2 regions of the Leucobacter chromiireducens genome follow, and region 1 is predicted to be linked to the other one. Evidence: predicted binding sites of a transcription regulator. Region 1 holds the regulator's gene; the other holds the start of a gene.

Region 1 (6,070 bases):
CGCTGCGCCGAGGAGCGGCCCCGCGCACACGCCGGCGAGCCCGTACACCGTGCCGAGCGCAAACACGGACGCGATCGATGCGCTCTTCGCTCCCTGCTGCGGGATCATCCCTGGCAGGCGCACCCCAAAGAGCATCGCGAGGCCGAGCACGATGACCAGCGCTGAGACGACCGTCACGAGCGCAAAACGATGCTGGTTCACCCAGGCGCCCAGTGTGCCCGCGAGCAATCCGAGCGGCACGAGCGCGGTCGCGAGCCCGAGGAAGAAGACCCCAGTGCGCGCGAGGAGGGCTCCCGGGCTCGAAAACGCGTAGGCGAAGAAGGCGGGCAGCAGCATCACCGAGCATGGGCTGAGGAGCGTCAGCACGCCGCCAAGAAAGGCGCCGAGCAGGCTCAACGACATCAGGCGTCCACCGCCCAGACGATACTTCCCTGCTCGGTGGCCCGGGCTGTTCGCGTCACTTGGCGGCGTCCACTGCCTCGTCGAGCAGCGCACGGAACGTCTCGACGGGCTGCGCCCCGCTCAGGGCCTGGCCGTCGACCGCAAAGAATGGGACGCCGGTGACACCCAGCTGCTGCGCCTGCGCGGTGCTCTGCGCGACGGCGTCCTGCAGATCGCTGCGGGTCATGTCGGCCTCGAACTTGGCAAGATCAGGGACACCCACCTGCTTCGCGAAGCCGAGAAGCTCCTCAGCGGGAAGTTCCGGGTGCCCACTCTCGGGAGCGGCCTCGTAGATGGCCTGCACGAACTCCACGTACTTGCCCTGTTCGCCCGCTGCACGAGCGGCAACCGCAGCGCGCGTGGACTGCTCGCCAAAGAATGCGACATCGTGCAACTCGATGCGCACCTTTCCGGTATTCACATATTCTTCGATGAGCACCGGCAATGTGTCGCGCGAATACACCGCACAGAACGGGCACCGGAAGTCGATCCACTCACTCATCACAACCGGCGCGTCAACATCACCGATCGCCATGGTGTCGGCGGGGTCCCGACGCTCAATGCTCTGCGCATCCGGCTGCTCCGCGCTCTCACCCTCGGCATTCGCGCCGGTGGCAGCGCCCGCAGCTCCGGCCGAGCCACCGCCCTGCGCCAGCTGCACACCGCCGAACACGAGCCCGATGATGGCGATCGCACCGAGGGCGATGTTCAGGGTGCGGGAGCGGCGCAGCTTCCGTTCAAGCTCGTGACGGGGCAGTGCTTCGGGTGGCTGAGGCATACCCCCAGGCTATCCGGCCACTTCGCGGCGGGCTCAGTGTGCTCCCAGATTCGGCACACACTCGGACAGCCATCGCGTGAAGAGCGGGGCCCCACGGAACGAGGCCCCGCTCCGCGAAACGCGAGACCTACGCCTGCGCACCGCCTGGACCGAGCTGAGTGATCGCGTCGATCAGGATGGTCGTCTCCGCCGGCGTTCCCGCGGTGATGCGCAGGTGGCCCGGGATACTGAGGTTTCGGATCAGGATGCCCTGCGCACGCAGCGCTTCGAACGTCGCCGCGGGATCTGTGAAGCCCCCGACCAGCAAGAAGTTTGCCCCCGACGGGTGGACCTCGTATCCCAGCGCGCGCAACGCGGACGCGAGCCGATCGCGCTCGGAACGAATCTCCGCAACCGCGCCCAGCATGGCGTCCGAGTGCCGTAGCGCAGCCGTCGCAGCCGCCTGCGTCAGCGCGGACAGGTGATAGGGCAGACGCACCAAGCGCAGCGCGTCGATGACGGCGGCGTCGGCTGCGAGATACCCCAGGCGCACACCCGCGAAGGCGAACGCCTTGCTCATGGTGCGCGACACCAGCAGGCGCGGGCGGCCGGGCAGAAGCGCCACAGCGCTCTCGGTGTCCGCATCGAACTCCTGATACGCCTCATCGACAATGAGCACCCCGTCGAAGGCGTCGTACGCCGCACGGATAACCTCGCGGTCGAGCACGGTTCCCGTGGGGTTGTTCGGGCCGCACAGAATCACGATGTTCGGCTGGTGCTCCGCAATGGCAGCGATCACCAGCTCGGGCGTGAGCGCGTAGTCCGCGGGCCGCGGCACATCGATCCACGTTGTGTCGGTGCCCGCGGCAAGCAGGGGGTACATCGAGTACGTGGGACTGAAGCTCAGCAGCGACCGCCCGGGGCCGCCAAATGCCTGGAGCACTTGCTGGAGCACCTCGTTCGAGCCGTTAGCGGCCCACACCTGCTCCGGGGCCAATCCGTGTCCGAGGTAGCTCGCGAGCGCCTGGCGCAGTCCCATGAACTCGCGATCGGGGTACCGGTTCACGCCGCGCACGGCTTCGGCAAGGGAGCTCACGATGTCGGCGATGACTTCGTCGGGGATGGGATGCGTGTTCTCGTTGACGTTCAGACTGACGGGCACCGGATCCTGCGGTGCGCCGTAGGGCTCTTGCCCGACAAGATTGTCGCGGAGGGGGAGGTCACTGAGGCTGGTCACCACACCAGTCTAGTTTCGAAACGCGCCTGCGTCGTTGGGGCGCGAGCAGGCGGGCTACTCAGTCAGGCCGAGCTCTGCTGCCGGGATAGTCTGCGGATCCCCCGCGTAGCGGAGCGGCACCGCGAGGGGCTGGCCCACATCGACGCCAGACTCGGTGAGCTGGTTCAGCTGCACGATCTCGCTGACGAGATCACGCGGATCCGCCGACGGATCGAGCTGAGTGGCGATCTCCCACAGCGAGGAGCCGGGTGCCACCACGACGTAAGAAAACTCTTGGCCAGCGCCGGCCGTATCGGACGCGCTCGCCTGCGGAGCAGCGAACGTCGCGAGAAGCGCCAGCACACCGGCCACGAGCACCGTAGCGAGCGTTCCCAGCACCACACGTCCGCGGCGGGTCAAGCGCAGTCGAGTGACCGCGGGCACGGAAGAAGCGGTGACCTCAGCCACGGGAGCGATCGATACACCTGCGCTGATCCGGGATCCTGCGAGAGTTGCGGCACTCATGGGACTTCCTTTCGTCGCGACGCCCGCGAAGGCCAGCGCCATGCGAACATCTGTTTCGAATATATCTTCGAGTATTCGAAACCGCAAGCCCGTGTTCGAAGATCAGTTTCGATCTTTTCCCACGACACTCGAACAGATGTTTGCCCCTGTTCCCAGCGCGCGGCTAGGGTTTCGTTCAACGAGACCACTGAACCAGGCACCACTGACATTCGGTTTTCACCGCCCCCGCCCCGCCCCTCCGGGCTCGAAAGGACAGCCATGAGCGACGCCGCAGCGCCACAGACCCGGAAGCCTCTGAGCGAGAAGCAGCAAGCCATCCTTGAGTTCATCGCGCGCTCCGTCGAGTCGCGCGGCTATCCCCCGAGCATGCGCGAGATTGGCGACGCAGTGGGCCTCTCCTCACTCTCGAGCGTCACACATCAGCTCAGCCGCTTGGAGCTGGGCGGCTACATCCGGCGTGATCCCAATCGACCCCGCGCCCTAGAGATCCTTGTCGAGCTCGCGAGCACGAGCGACGCGATCGCGGACACCCCGGGTCAGCAGGTCGAGGAGGCTGCGTACGTACCGCTCGTTGGGCAGATTGCCGCGGGCGTTCCGATCACCGCAGACCAGCAAGTGGAGGAGATCGTGCCGCTCCCCCGCCAACTCGTCGGCGACGGGCAGCTCTTCATGCTTCGCGTCGTGGGCGAGTCCATGATCGACGCGGCGATCTGCGATGGCGACTTTGTTGTGGTGCGCCAGCAGCGCGAGGCAGAGAACGGCGACATCGTTGCCGCAATGCTTGACGGAGAAGCGACCGTGAAGGTGTTCCGCCGCCGCGACGGTCACACGTGGCTACTTCCCCGCAACAGCGCTTTCGAACCGATTGTTGGCGACCACGCCGAGGTGCTCGGCAAGGTCGTCGCGGTGTTCCGCTCGGTCTAACCGCCACACGCAAGATGGGCCGCCCCGGCTTCCGGGGTGGCCCTTTTTGCGTGTCATGTCCACTCGTCTTGATTTGTTGTATCGAGTCTATTTAGTATGACGTCATGACTTCCCTCACCCTCACCCGGCCCCCAGGAACTCCCGCTCCGCACCGTGTACGCGCTCCCGGCCACCGGCTGCGGGTCGAAGGTCCTGGTTCCGAGCCCGTTCCGTACGAGCGCGGCCTCCGCCTTCAGGACGAGGCGGTCGCGCGGCTCACCGACCGCATCGATCACGGGACGCTGATCCTGCTCGAGCACTCCCCCGTGTACACCGCGGGCCGTCGGGCCGACCCGGCGGAGTATCCGCAGGACGGCACCCCGGTCGTGCCGGTCAACCGTGGCGGGCGCGTGACCTGGCATGGGCCGGGTCAGCTCGTGGCGTACCCCATCGTCCGACTCGCCCCTGGCGTGGGCGTCGTTGACTGCGTGCGCGCGCTCGAGGGCGCACTGATCAGCACGGCCGCTGCATTTGGTGTGTGCGGGGAGCGCATCGCTGGGCGCGCAGGTGCGTGGTCCACGCCTCCACACCCCGGAGCCACCGCCGTCAAATTCGGCCAGGTGGGGATTCACGCGAGCGCCGGGATCATCACCCACGGCGTCGCCCTCAACTGCAGCAACTCACTTGAGCCATTCGAGGGCTTTGTACCGTGCGGGATCACCGACGCGGGTGTCAGCACGCTGAGCGCACTCGCCGGCACGCAGGTCACGCCGGCCGACGCTGCGCCAATCCTGCGGGCCGAACTACTCCTCGCGCTCGCGGAGCTCACCGCATGAGCGCCCGAATACTCCCCTCGACCGGCACGCGGCCTGAGCCCGAAGGCCGGAAGCTGCTGCGTGTAGAAGCGCGCAATGCGCAGACGCCCATCGAGCGGAAGCCTGAGTGGATCAAGACCCGCGCACGCTCCGGCCCGGAGTACCGTGACGTGCGCGATCTCGTCCAGTCCGAGGGGCTCCACACCGTGTGCCAGGAGGCTGGCTGCCCCAACATCTACGAGTGCTGGGAAGACCGCGAAGCCACGTTCCTCATCGGCGGATCCATCTGCACGCGGCGCTGTGACTTCTGCATGATCACGTCCGGCAAACCGCTGCCGCTCGACACCGACGAGCCGCGCCGCGTCGCTGAGTCTGTGCGCACGATGGGGCTGCGATACGCGACCATCACGGGCGTGACCCGCGACGATCTCCCCGACACGGGTGCCTGGCTGTACGCGGAGACGATTCGCCAGATTCATGCGCTGAACCCGGGATCCGGGGTCGAAGTGCTCGTCGACGATCTCGGCGGCCGGCCGGACGGGCTCGCGCAGGTGTTTGCGGCGCAGCCCGAAGTGTTCGCGCACAACCTCGAGACTGTGCCCCGCATCTTCCGACGCATACGTCCGGGCTTTCGCTACGAACGCTCGCTCGAGGTCATTGCCGAGGGCCGCAGCGCGGGGATGATCACGAAGTCGAACCTCATCCTGGGGATGGGTGAGACTCGCGCGGAGATCTCCGCGACCATGCACGAGCTGCGCGACGCGGGCTGCGACATCCTCACGCTCACGCAGTACCTGCGCCCCTCGAGCCTCCACCACCCCATTGATCGCTGGGTGCGGCCCGAAGAGTTTGTCGAGCTGAAGGCCGAGGCGGATGCGCTCGGCTTCGCCGGAGTCCTTGCGGGTCCCCTCGTGCGGTCCTCCTACCGCGCGGGCCGCCTGTGGGCGGAGACGATGCTCCGCACAGGACGGGAGGTGCCCCCGCAGCTGCAGCACCTCGCAGAGCGCGCCGCCGCGGACTTCCCGCAGGCGGTGTAGCGCGGCGCCTCCTCGCCCCGACCGCTCGCGCTATCCGAGCGGCGACGGGGTGAGGAGGTTCAGCTCGCGCAGCACCGCGAGTACCTGCTCGTGGCGGTTGAACGTATACAGGTGCACAGAGGGTGCGCCGCCCGCGAGCAACGCGCGCGCAAGCTCGACCGTGTGCTCGACGCCCAGCTCCGGTGCATAGCCTCCCGCCTCCGCGAGCTCCGCCGCGAGGAGACCCGGCGCGGGGCGTCCCGCCAGCTGCGCCACCTTTCGCAGTTGCGCGCTCGTCGATACGGGCATGAGGCCGGGGAGCACGGGAATCCGCAGCCCCGCCGCTCGTGCGTCCTCCACGAATCCGAGATACTCCTCGGCCTCGAAGAAGAGCTGC
Region 2 (6,070 bases), 1.5 Mb from region 1:
ATCCCGCCGCGCTCGTATCGCACCTCGGATTCGCCGCGACCGGCGCAGACGTGCGCCACGTCTTCATCGGCGGCCGCCACGTGTATGCCGATGGCGAGCACCAGACCCTCGACGCGACTGCCGTCCGCGCTCGCGCCGCCCAAGCGCGCGCCCGCCTAGCCGATCTCGCAGAGGGCGCTCGCGCCTAACCGCTTCCCGCTTGCCGGCTGCGCGCCGGCTCACCCACACACGAAAGGCCCACCATGGCACCCGTCCGTCTTCCCGCCGACTCCGAACTGCCTCTGCTGCGCACTCGCGTTTCCGACCTCGCCGACCGTGCGCTCGTCGTCGGCGATCCGGGGCGTGCGGCCCGCGTCGCCGAGCAGCTCGACGATGTGCGTCAGCTCTCGGCCAACCGTGAGTACCACGTCTACGCGGGCACCTACCGCGGTGTTCCCGTCACGGTTGCCTCGCACGGTGTCGGCGCGGCCGGCGCTGCGGTCTGCTTTGAGGAGCTCGCACGCGGTGGCGTGACCCGCATCATCCGCTCGGGCACCGCTGGCGGCATCCAGCCCGAGGTGGTCGACGGCGCGATCGTCGTCGCGACGGGCGCCGTGCGCGCGGACGGCATCAGCCACCAGCTCGTGCCGAGCGAGTTCCCCGCGATCGCCACCCCGGAGCTCACGATTGCGCTCCGCGAGGCCGCAGCGAAGACGGGCCTGCGCACCCACAGCGGCATCGTGCTGACCGGCGACATGTTCTACCCGAGCGACGTGATCGTGGGCATTGACCACCAGATGTGGCAGCGCGCAGGGATCGTCGCGGTCGAGATGGAGGCCTCGGCACTCTTCGTGATCGCGTCGCTCCACGGCATTGAGGCGGGCGCCGTCTTCGCCATCGATGGCAACCCGCTTGCGGCGAAGAACGACTCGATGGATGGCTACGATCCGTACCGTGAAGTCGTCACACAGGCGGTCGATGGAGCGCTCACGAGTGCGCTCGACGTGCTCGTCTCCTAGACTGCACGAACACGTACGGGGGTCCGATCGCGCGCTGCGCGGCCGGGCCCCCGTACGTGTGGGGCCGCCTGGCGTGGCCTGGAGTGCAGCGTGAATTACAGATCGAGCACCGAGAGCAGGATCGAGACTTCCTCGCCCACCTCGATGCCCGCTGCTTCGCGCACCGCACGCTTAATGGGCAGCACGTAGGCGCCGTCCGTGCCCGCAGGGAAGATGGAGGTGCGCCACACGGTCGCGCCCACCCGGGCTTCGACCTTCACCGCACCGAAGCCCGCACGCGGGCGGGGGATCTCGGCGATGTCCTCGGAGAGCGGTCCCGGTAGTTCGATGAAGACCCACTTCTCGGTGCGAGCCTCCCAGAGGTAGGGGACCGCGGTGAACTCGACGAACACGTTAGGCGATGCGCGAGCGATCGAAGGGGTCGAGGCTGATGCCGCGCTCGAGCACCACCTTCGCCCACTCCTGTGCGGAGTGGAGACTATGGTCGCGGTAGTTGCCGCAGCTCACCGCCTGGGTGCCCGGCACGTCAGCCCAAGTGACGCGGTGCGCGAGGTCGTCGAGCGCCGACTTGATGGCCGCCGCCACCTCCTCCGGGGTGGGCTCGCCCCAGGCAATCAGGTGGAAGCCCGTGCGGCAGCCGAATGGCGAGATGTCGATGAGGCCCTCGAAGCGGGTGCGCAAGAGGGCGGCGAGCGTGTGTTCGATGGTGTGCAGGCCCGCAGTGGGGATCTCCTGCTCGTTCGGCTGCACGAGCCGAATGTCGTAGTTCGAGATCGCGTCGCCTTTGGGCCCGTGTTCCACCCCGATCAGTCGGACGTAGGGTGCCAGGACTTTCGTGTGGTCGAGGGAGAAGCTCTCCACCTCGGCAAGTTCGACGTCGCTCATGCGGCCAGTGTAACGACGACACACGACAACGCCCCCGGCGTGCGTCACACGACGACACCGAGGGCGGTGGTGGGCGGTTCGGGATCCATTGGGATCCCGAACCGTGCCGCGAACCTACGCCGCGCGGGCAAGGTCGCTGAGCGAGAGATCGCCACGGGTGAGCGCGATGCGCGTCAGTTCGCCCTGTGGAGCCTGCTCGACCCGCACGTCCCACCCCGAACGGGTGAGGCGCTCGAGATCGCCGCGGGCAGCGCCCGGCTGGTCAGTCTCGACGAGGTAGAGCGTGCGCCCGGAGGTGCGGTATACGGAGCGGTGCTGCGCCCACTCGGGCACGCGCATTTCCGAGCCCGATCCGAGCGAGTGGTAGGGGGTGCGCAGAGCGGGTCGCTGCTGCGCTGCGGTGCGCTGGGTGCGATGCTTCAGCTGGTTCATGGTGTTCCTTTCTTGCCGCACCATCGTGGTGCGATACCCGCCAAGTACTTCTCGCGGGTGCGGGGCTCGGGATCGAGCCAGCCGCGACGAATCCTGTGCGCGTGAGCGCGGTGCGGACTGCCGTCGTGGCGAGACGCACCACTGCATCACGTTGATGGAGTGCGCCGAGGAGCTGTACGCTGCGGCCGCGGAGTGGGAGGCATTCCTGCTTGAACGAGGAAGATCACGCGTGCCGATGCAAGCTCGAAACCTTAGTTTAGAACAGGTCTTCGAAAAACGCTAGTGTTGATTCGAAATTGATTCGAAACCGCGCGTGAGCGCGAGGGAGAGACTGACATGTCGGACGCCAGCACCCTGCTCGTTTTTGCTCACCGTGACGAGGCTTCGGCCTTCGCGGATGTGCCGCACCTCGTGACCGGAGTCGGCAAGGTGCAGGGAGCGGTGTCGCTCGCTGCGGCGCTGGCTGACGGGGATGTCAAGCGTGTTGTCGTGCTGGGCACGGCTGGCGTGGTGGGTGACGGCGAGGATCGGCTGAGCCTCGAGGAGGTCGTGCAGATCACGGGTGTGGTGCAGCACGACTTCTCGCTGCCTTCGCCGACGCTCGAGCCGGCCGGAACGGTCATCCTGCCGGAGCGCACGGCCACCATCGCGACGGGTGATGTGTTCGTGAAGGATGACGCGCAGCGCGCCCACATCTCAGGGCTCGGTGCGGCGCTCGTGGACATGGAGTCGTACGCCTACGCGAGCGTCTGCGCGAAGTTCGACGTCCCGCTGCAGCTCTTTAAGATCCCTTCGGATTTTGCGGACTCTTCGACCACCGATGAGGAATGGGACACCATCGTGTTCCGCAAGAGCGAGCAACTCCGCGCATTCTGGGACGCACAGCTGGCATAGCTCAGTCCAGGAGTCCAGGGGGCGCGCGACTGCATCTCTGGGCTCAGTATGTTCTTGCCCTGCGACTAGCCTTTGGCTTCCTATGAATTGCTGTGAATACTCTCGCGGAGCGGGGGTTTTTGTCCAAAAATCGCTCCAAATACCGCTCGTTCGAGGGATCCGCCGGCAGTTCGCGCCGTGTAGCGTGTGAGCTGAAATACGTAGGTTGTCGATGGATTGGGGCGCAGATGGGGGTCGGCTCTCAGACCGCGGTCGAGACACTGGACGAGATCGCGGCGGATCTCACGCGCCTGCGCGAGCGTACCGGGGCGACGAGTTACGCGGAGATCGCGCGGCGGATCACGGTGCGACGGGTAGCGCTCGGGGATTTGCCGGACGGCGCGATGATCCCACGCTCCACCGTCTATCACGCCTTTAGCAAAGGGCGCTCACGGATTGACGCCGAACTCGTACGTGACATCGCGCTTGCGCTGGGGGAGAGCGCTGCGAGCGCCGAGGACTGGGTGCGCCGGTGTGGTTCAGCGCGAAAGCACGTGCCGGCGCGCGTTCCCGAACGCGCATCGGGCGATGCGTCCACGTCGCTCGCAGCGGTCCGCTCGGAGGCGGCCGCGGGGGAGCGCGAGATAGACGCTAAGCTCTCTGATCCCAATCTCTCTGCGGGGCTCGCTCCGGTCGTTGGGCGCATCGAGCCGCGCACCGGTTCGGTGCCGGCCGTCGCGCTCTCCGCTGCCTCGCACAGCGCGCTCGCGGTGTGGGCATCGCCGCGTGGTCAGGCGCAATTAGCGGCCGCTCCCGAGGCGCTCGCTGCGGCGCCGGAGGCTGTGGCAACGATCGCACCGCTCACTGAACTTCCGGCAGCCACCGAGCAGCTGGGAGATCCCGGAGGGGAGCCCGCTGCTGAAGTTGTCGCGTGCCCCAGCCCTCGCCGACGCACGCGCGCACAGCGTGCACGATTCGTCGCATTGGTGCTGCTCGCGTGCCTCGCGCTGAACCTTTGTGGGCAGCTGCTCGTCACGCTGTTGCACCTGCCGGTGTACCTCGACATGATCGGCACTGCGGTCGCCGCACTCGCGTTCGGACCGTGTGCGGGTATGCTCGTCGGGCTCGCAAGCAACGGGGTGGGGGTCGCGGTGAACGGCCCGATGTCGCTGCCGTTCGCGCTCGTCAACGTTGCTGGAGCGCTCGTGTGGGCGTACGGTGTGCGACGCTTCCGCGGGGGCGACACGTTCCTGCGTTTCTTCTCGCTGACCATCATCGTTGCCGTGGCGTGCTCGCTCGTGGCCACGCCGATTCTCACCTTCGGCTACGCGGGAATCACCGGGCACGGCTCCGAGAATGTCTTGCGGTTGCTGTCCGAGGGGGCGAGCTCAGTCATGCCTGGGGTGTTCGCCTCGAACGTGCTGTCCTCGATCACGGACAAGTTGCTCACCGGGTTCGTGGCGCTCGCGCTGCTCGTGCCGCTCACGCGCCGGGGCGGCGCAGATGTGCAGCACCTCCGGGTGGTCGATCGGCTCATTGCCGAGTAGCGCGCGCGGTGCACGGGTGGTGCTGAAGTCGTGCCATACCCCGTGCACCGCCGTTCGGGCGTCAGCTGACGCCCGAACCAGCCGGGCTAGTCGGCAACCGCGGCGATCGCCTCGATTTCGACCACCTGGTCGTCGTAGCCGAGCGCTGCAACGCCCATGAGGGTGCTGGGAACGTCGTGCTCGCCGAAAGCGTCGCGCACCACTTCCCACGCCGCTACGAGGTCTTCCTGTCGCGTTGATGCGACGAGGACGCGGGTCTGGATGACGTGCGTAAGTGACGCGCCCGCGGCTTCAAGCGCGGTGGTGAGTGTCTCGACGCAGCGAGCCGCCTGCGCGCGGAAGTCGCCAGGGCCAACGGTTGAGCCATCGTCTGCGAGTGGGCAGGCCCCTGCCATGAACACGAATCGCGTGCCGGCGGGGGCGGTTGCGGCGTACGCGTACTCCGCAACGTCACTCAGGGCGTTGGAACGAATCAGCTGAACGGGTGAGGACATACATCTCCTAGGGTGAGTCCGAGTTATCTGACAATGTGGTTAAACAATTCTCAGCGTAACGAGCTGCGAGGATGGCTGGCTGAGAAAACTGTGCAGATGCACGGGGTGTGAGGTGATGCCTCAAGGTGCCCCGAAAGCATGGGTGCGACAAGGGGCCCGCCAGCAACGAGCAAACCCCCGCAGTTCTCAGCTTGCGCTGGATCTGCGGGGGTTTCGGTGGCGGTGACGGTGGGATTTGAACCCACGGTAGGGGGTTACCCTACACAACATTTCGAGTGTTGCACCTTCGGCCGCTCGGACACGTCACCGGGAAAAACAATACGGGATTTTGGGGGAGAAAGTGAAATCGACCCTCCGGGGGTTGTCTCCCTGGCGTGTCGTGGCGCCTCGTGGCGGGCGGACAAACTCCGAGAGAATCGGGGTTTCTCTCCTGGAAAACCCGTTTGACTCCACGAATGGGCTGCGCTGAATATGGGGCAAGTCCGGCACGGCGCCGGTTTTCTCGAGACAACGGAGTCTTACGAATATGTCTTCACTATCCAGTACTCGTCCGCGGCGGGAGGGTCGCCGGGTCGCAGTTGCCACCATGATCGGCACCACGATCGAGTGGTATGACTTTTTCATCTACGCGAACACGGCAGCGCTCGTTTTCGCGCAGCTCTTCTTCGAACCGCTTGGCGGTCAGGCAGCGCTGCTCGTGTCGTTCGCAACTGTGGGCATCAGCTTCCTCTTTCGGCCGCTCGGGGCGATCGTTGCCGGGCATCTCGGTGATCGGATCGGCCGCCGGGCAATGCTCGTGGCCACCCTCGTGCTGATGGGAGCCGCGACCACACTGATCGGA

What was found. Region 1 encodes LexA, which represses DNA repair genes until DNA is damaged. Its sites were predicted from a motif close to TCGAACANNTGTTCGA; they were not measured.
Region 2: ACR81A_RS02715 (phosphorylase family protein) is a predicted target of LexA. The motif match lies at 2,573-2,588, and genes of this name have one in related genera.

The regions. Positions count from the first base shown of each region.
Region 1 covers NZ_CP197024.1:2,256,881-2,262,950, forward strand. The annotation lists gene ACR81A_RS10120 (cytochrome c biogenesis CcdA family protein) at 1-402, opposite strand, end outside; gene ACR81A_RS10125 (DsbA family protein) at 458-1,219, opposite strand; gene ACR81A_RS10130 (histidinol-phosphate transaminase) at 1,347-2,435, opposite strand; gene ACR81A_RS10135 (LysM peptidoglycan-binding domain-containing protein) at 2,490-2,939, opposite strand; gene lexA (transcriptional repressor LexA) at 3,198-3,863, shown strand; gene lipB (lipoyl(octanoyl) transferase LipB) at 3,968-4,678, shown strand; gene lipA (lipoyl synthase) at 4,675-5,694, shown strand; gene ACR81A_RS10155 (methylenetetrahydrofolate reductase) at 5,725-6,070, opposite strand, start outside.
Region 2 covers NZ_CP197024.1:613,147-619,216, forward strand. The annotation lists gene ACR81A_RS02690 (amidohydrolase) at 1-188, shown strand, start outside; gene ACR81A_RS02695 (nucleoside phosphorylase) at 243-998, shown strand; gene ACR81A_RS02700 (DUF1905 domain-containing protein) at 1,094-1,390, opposite strand; gene ACR81A_RS02705 (S-ribosylhomocysteine lyase) at 1,392-1,883, opposite strand; gene ACR81A_RS02710 (hypothetical protein) at 1,998-2,315, opposite strand; gene ACR81A_RS02715 (phosphorylase family protein) at 2,652-3,209, shown strand; gene ACR81A_RS02720 (hypothetical protein) at 3,437-4,735, shown strand; gene ACR81A_RS02725 (RidA family protein) at 4,822-5,229, opposite strand; tRNA gene ACR81A_RS02730 (tRNA-Ser) at 5,447-5,537, opposite strand; gene ACR81A_RS02735 (MFS transporter) at 5,816-6,070, shown strand, end outside.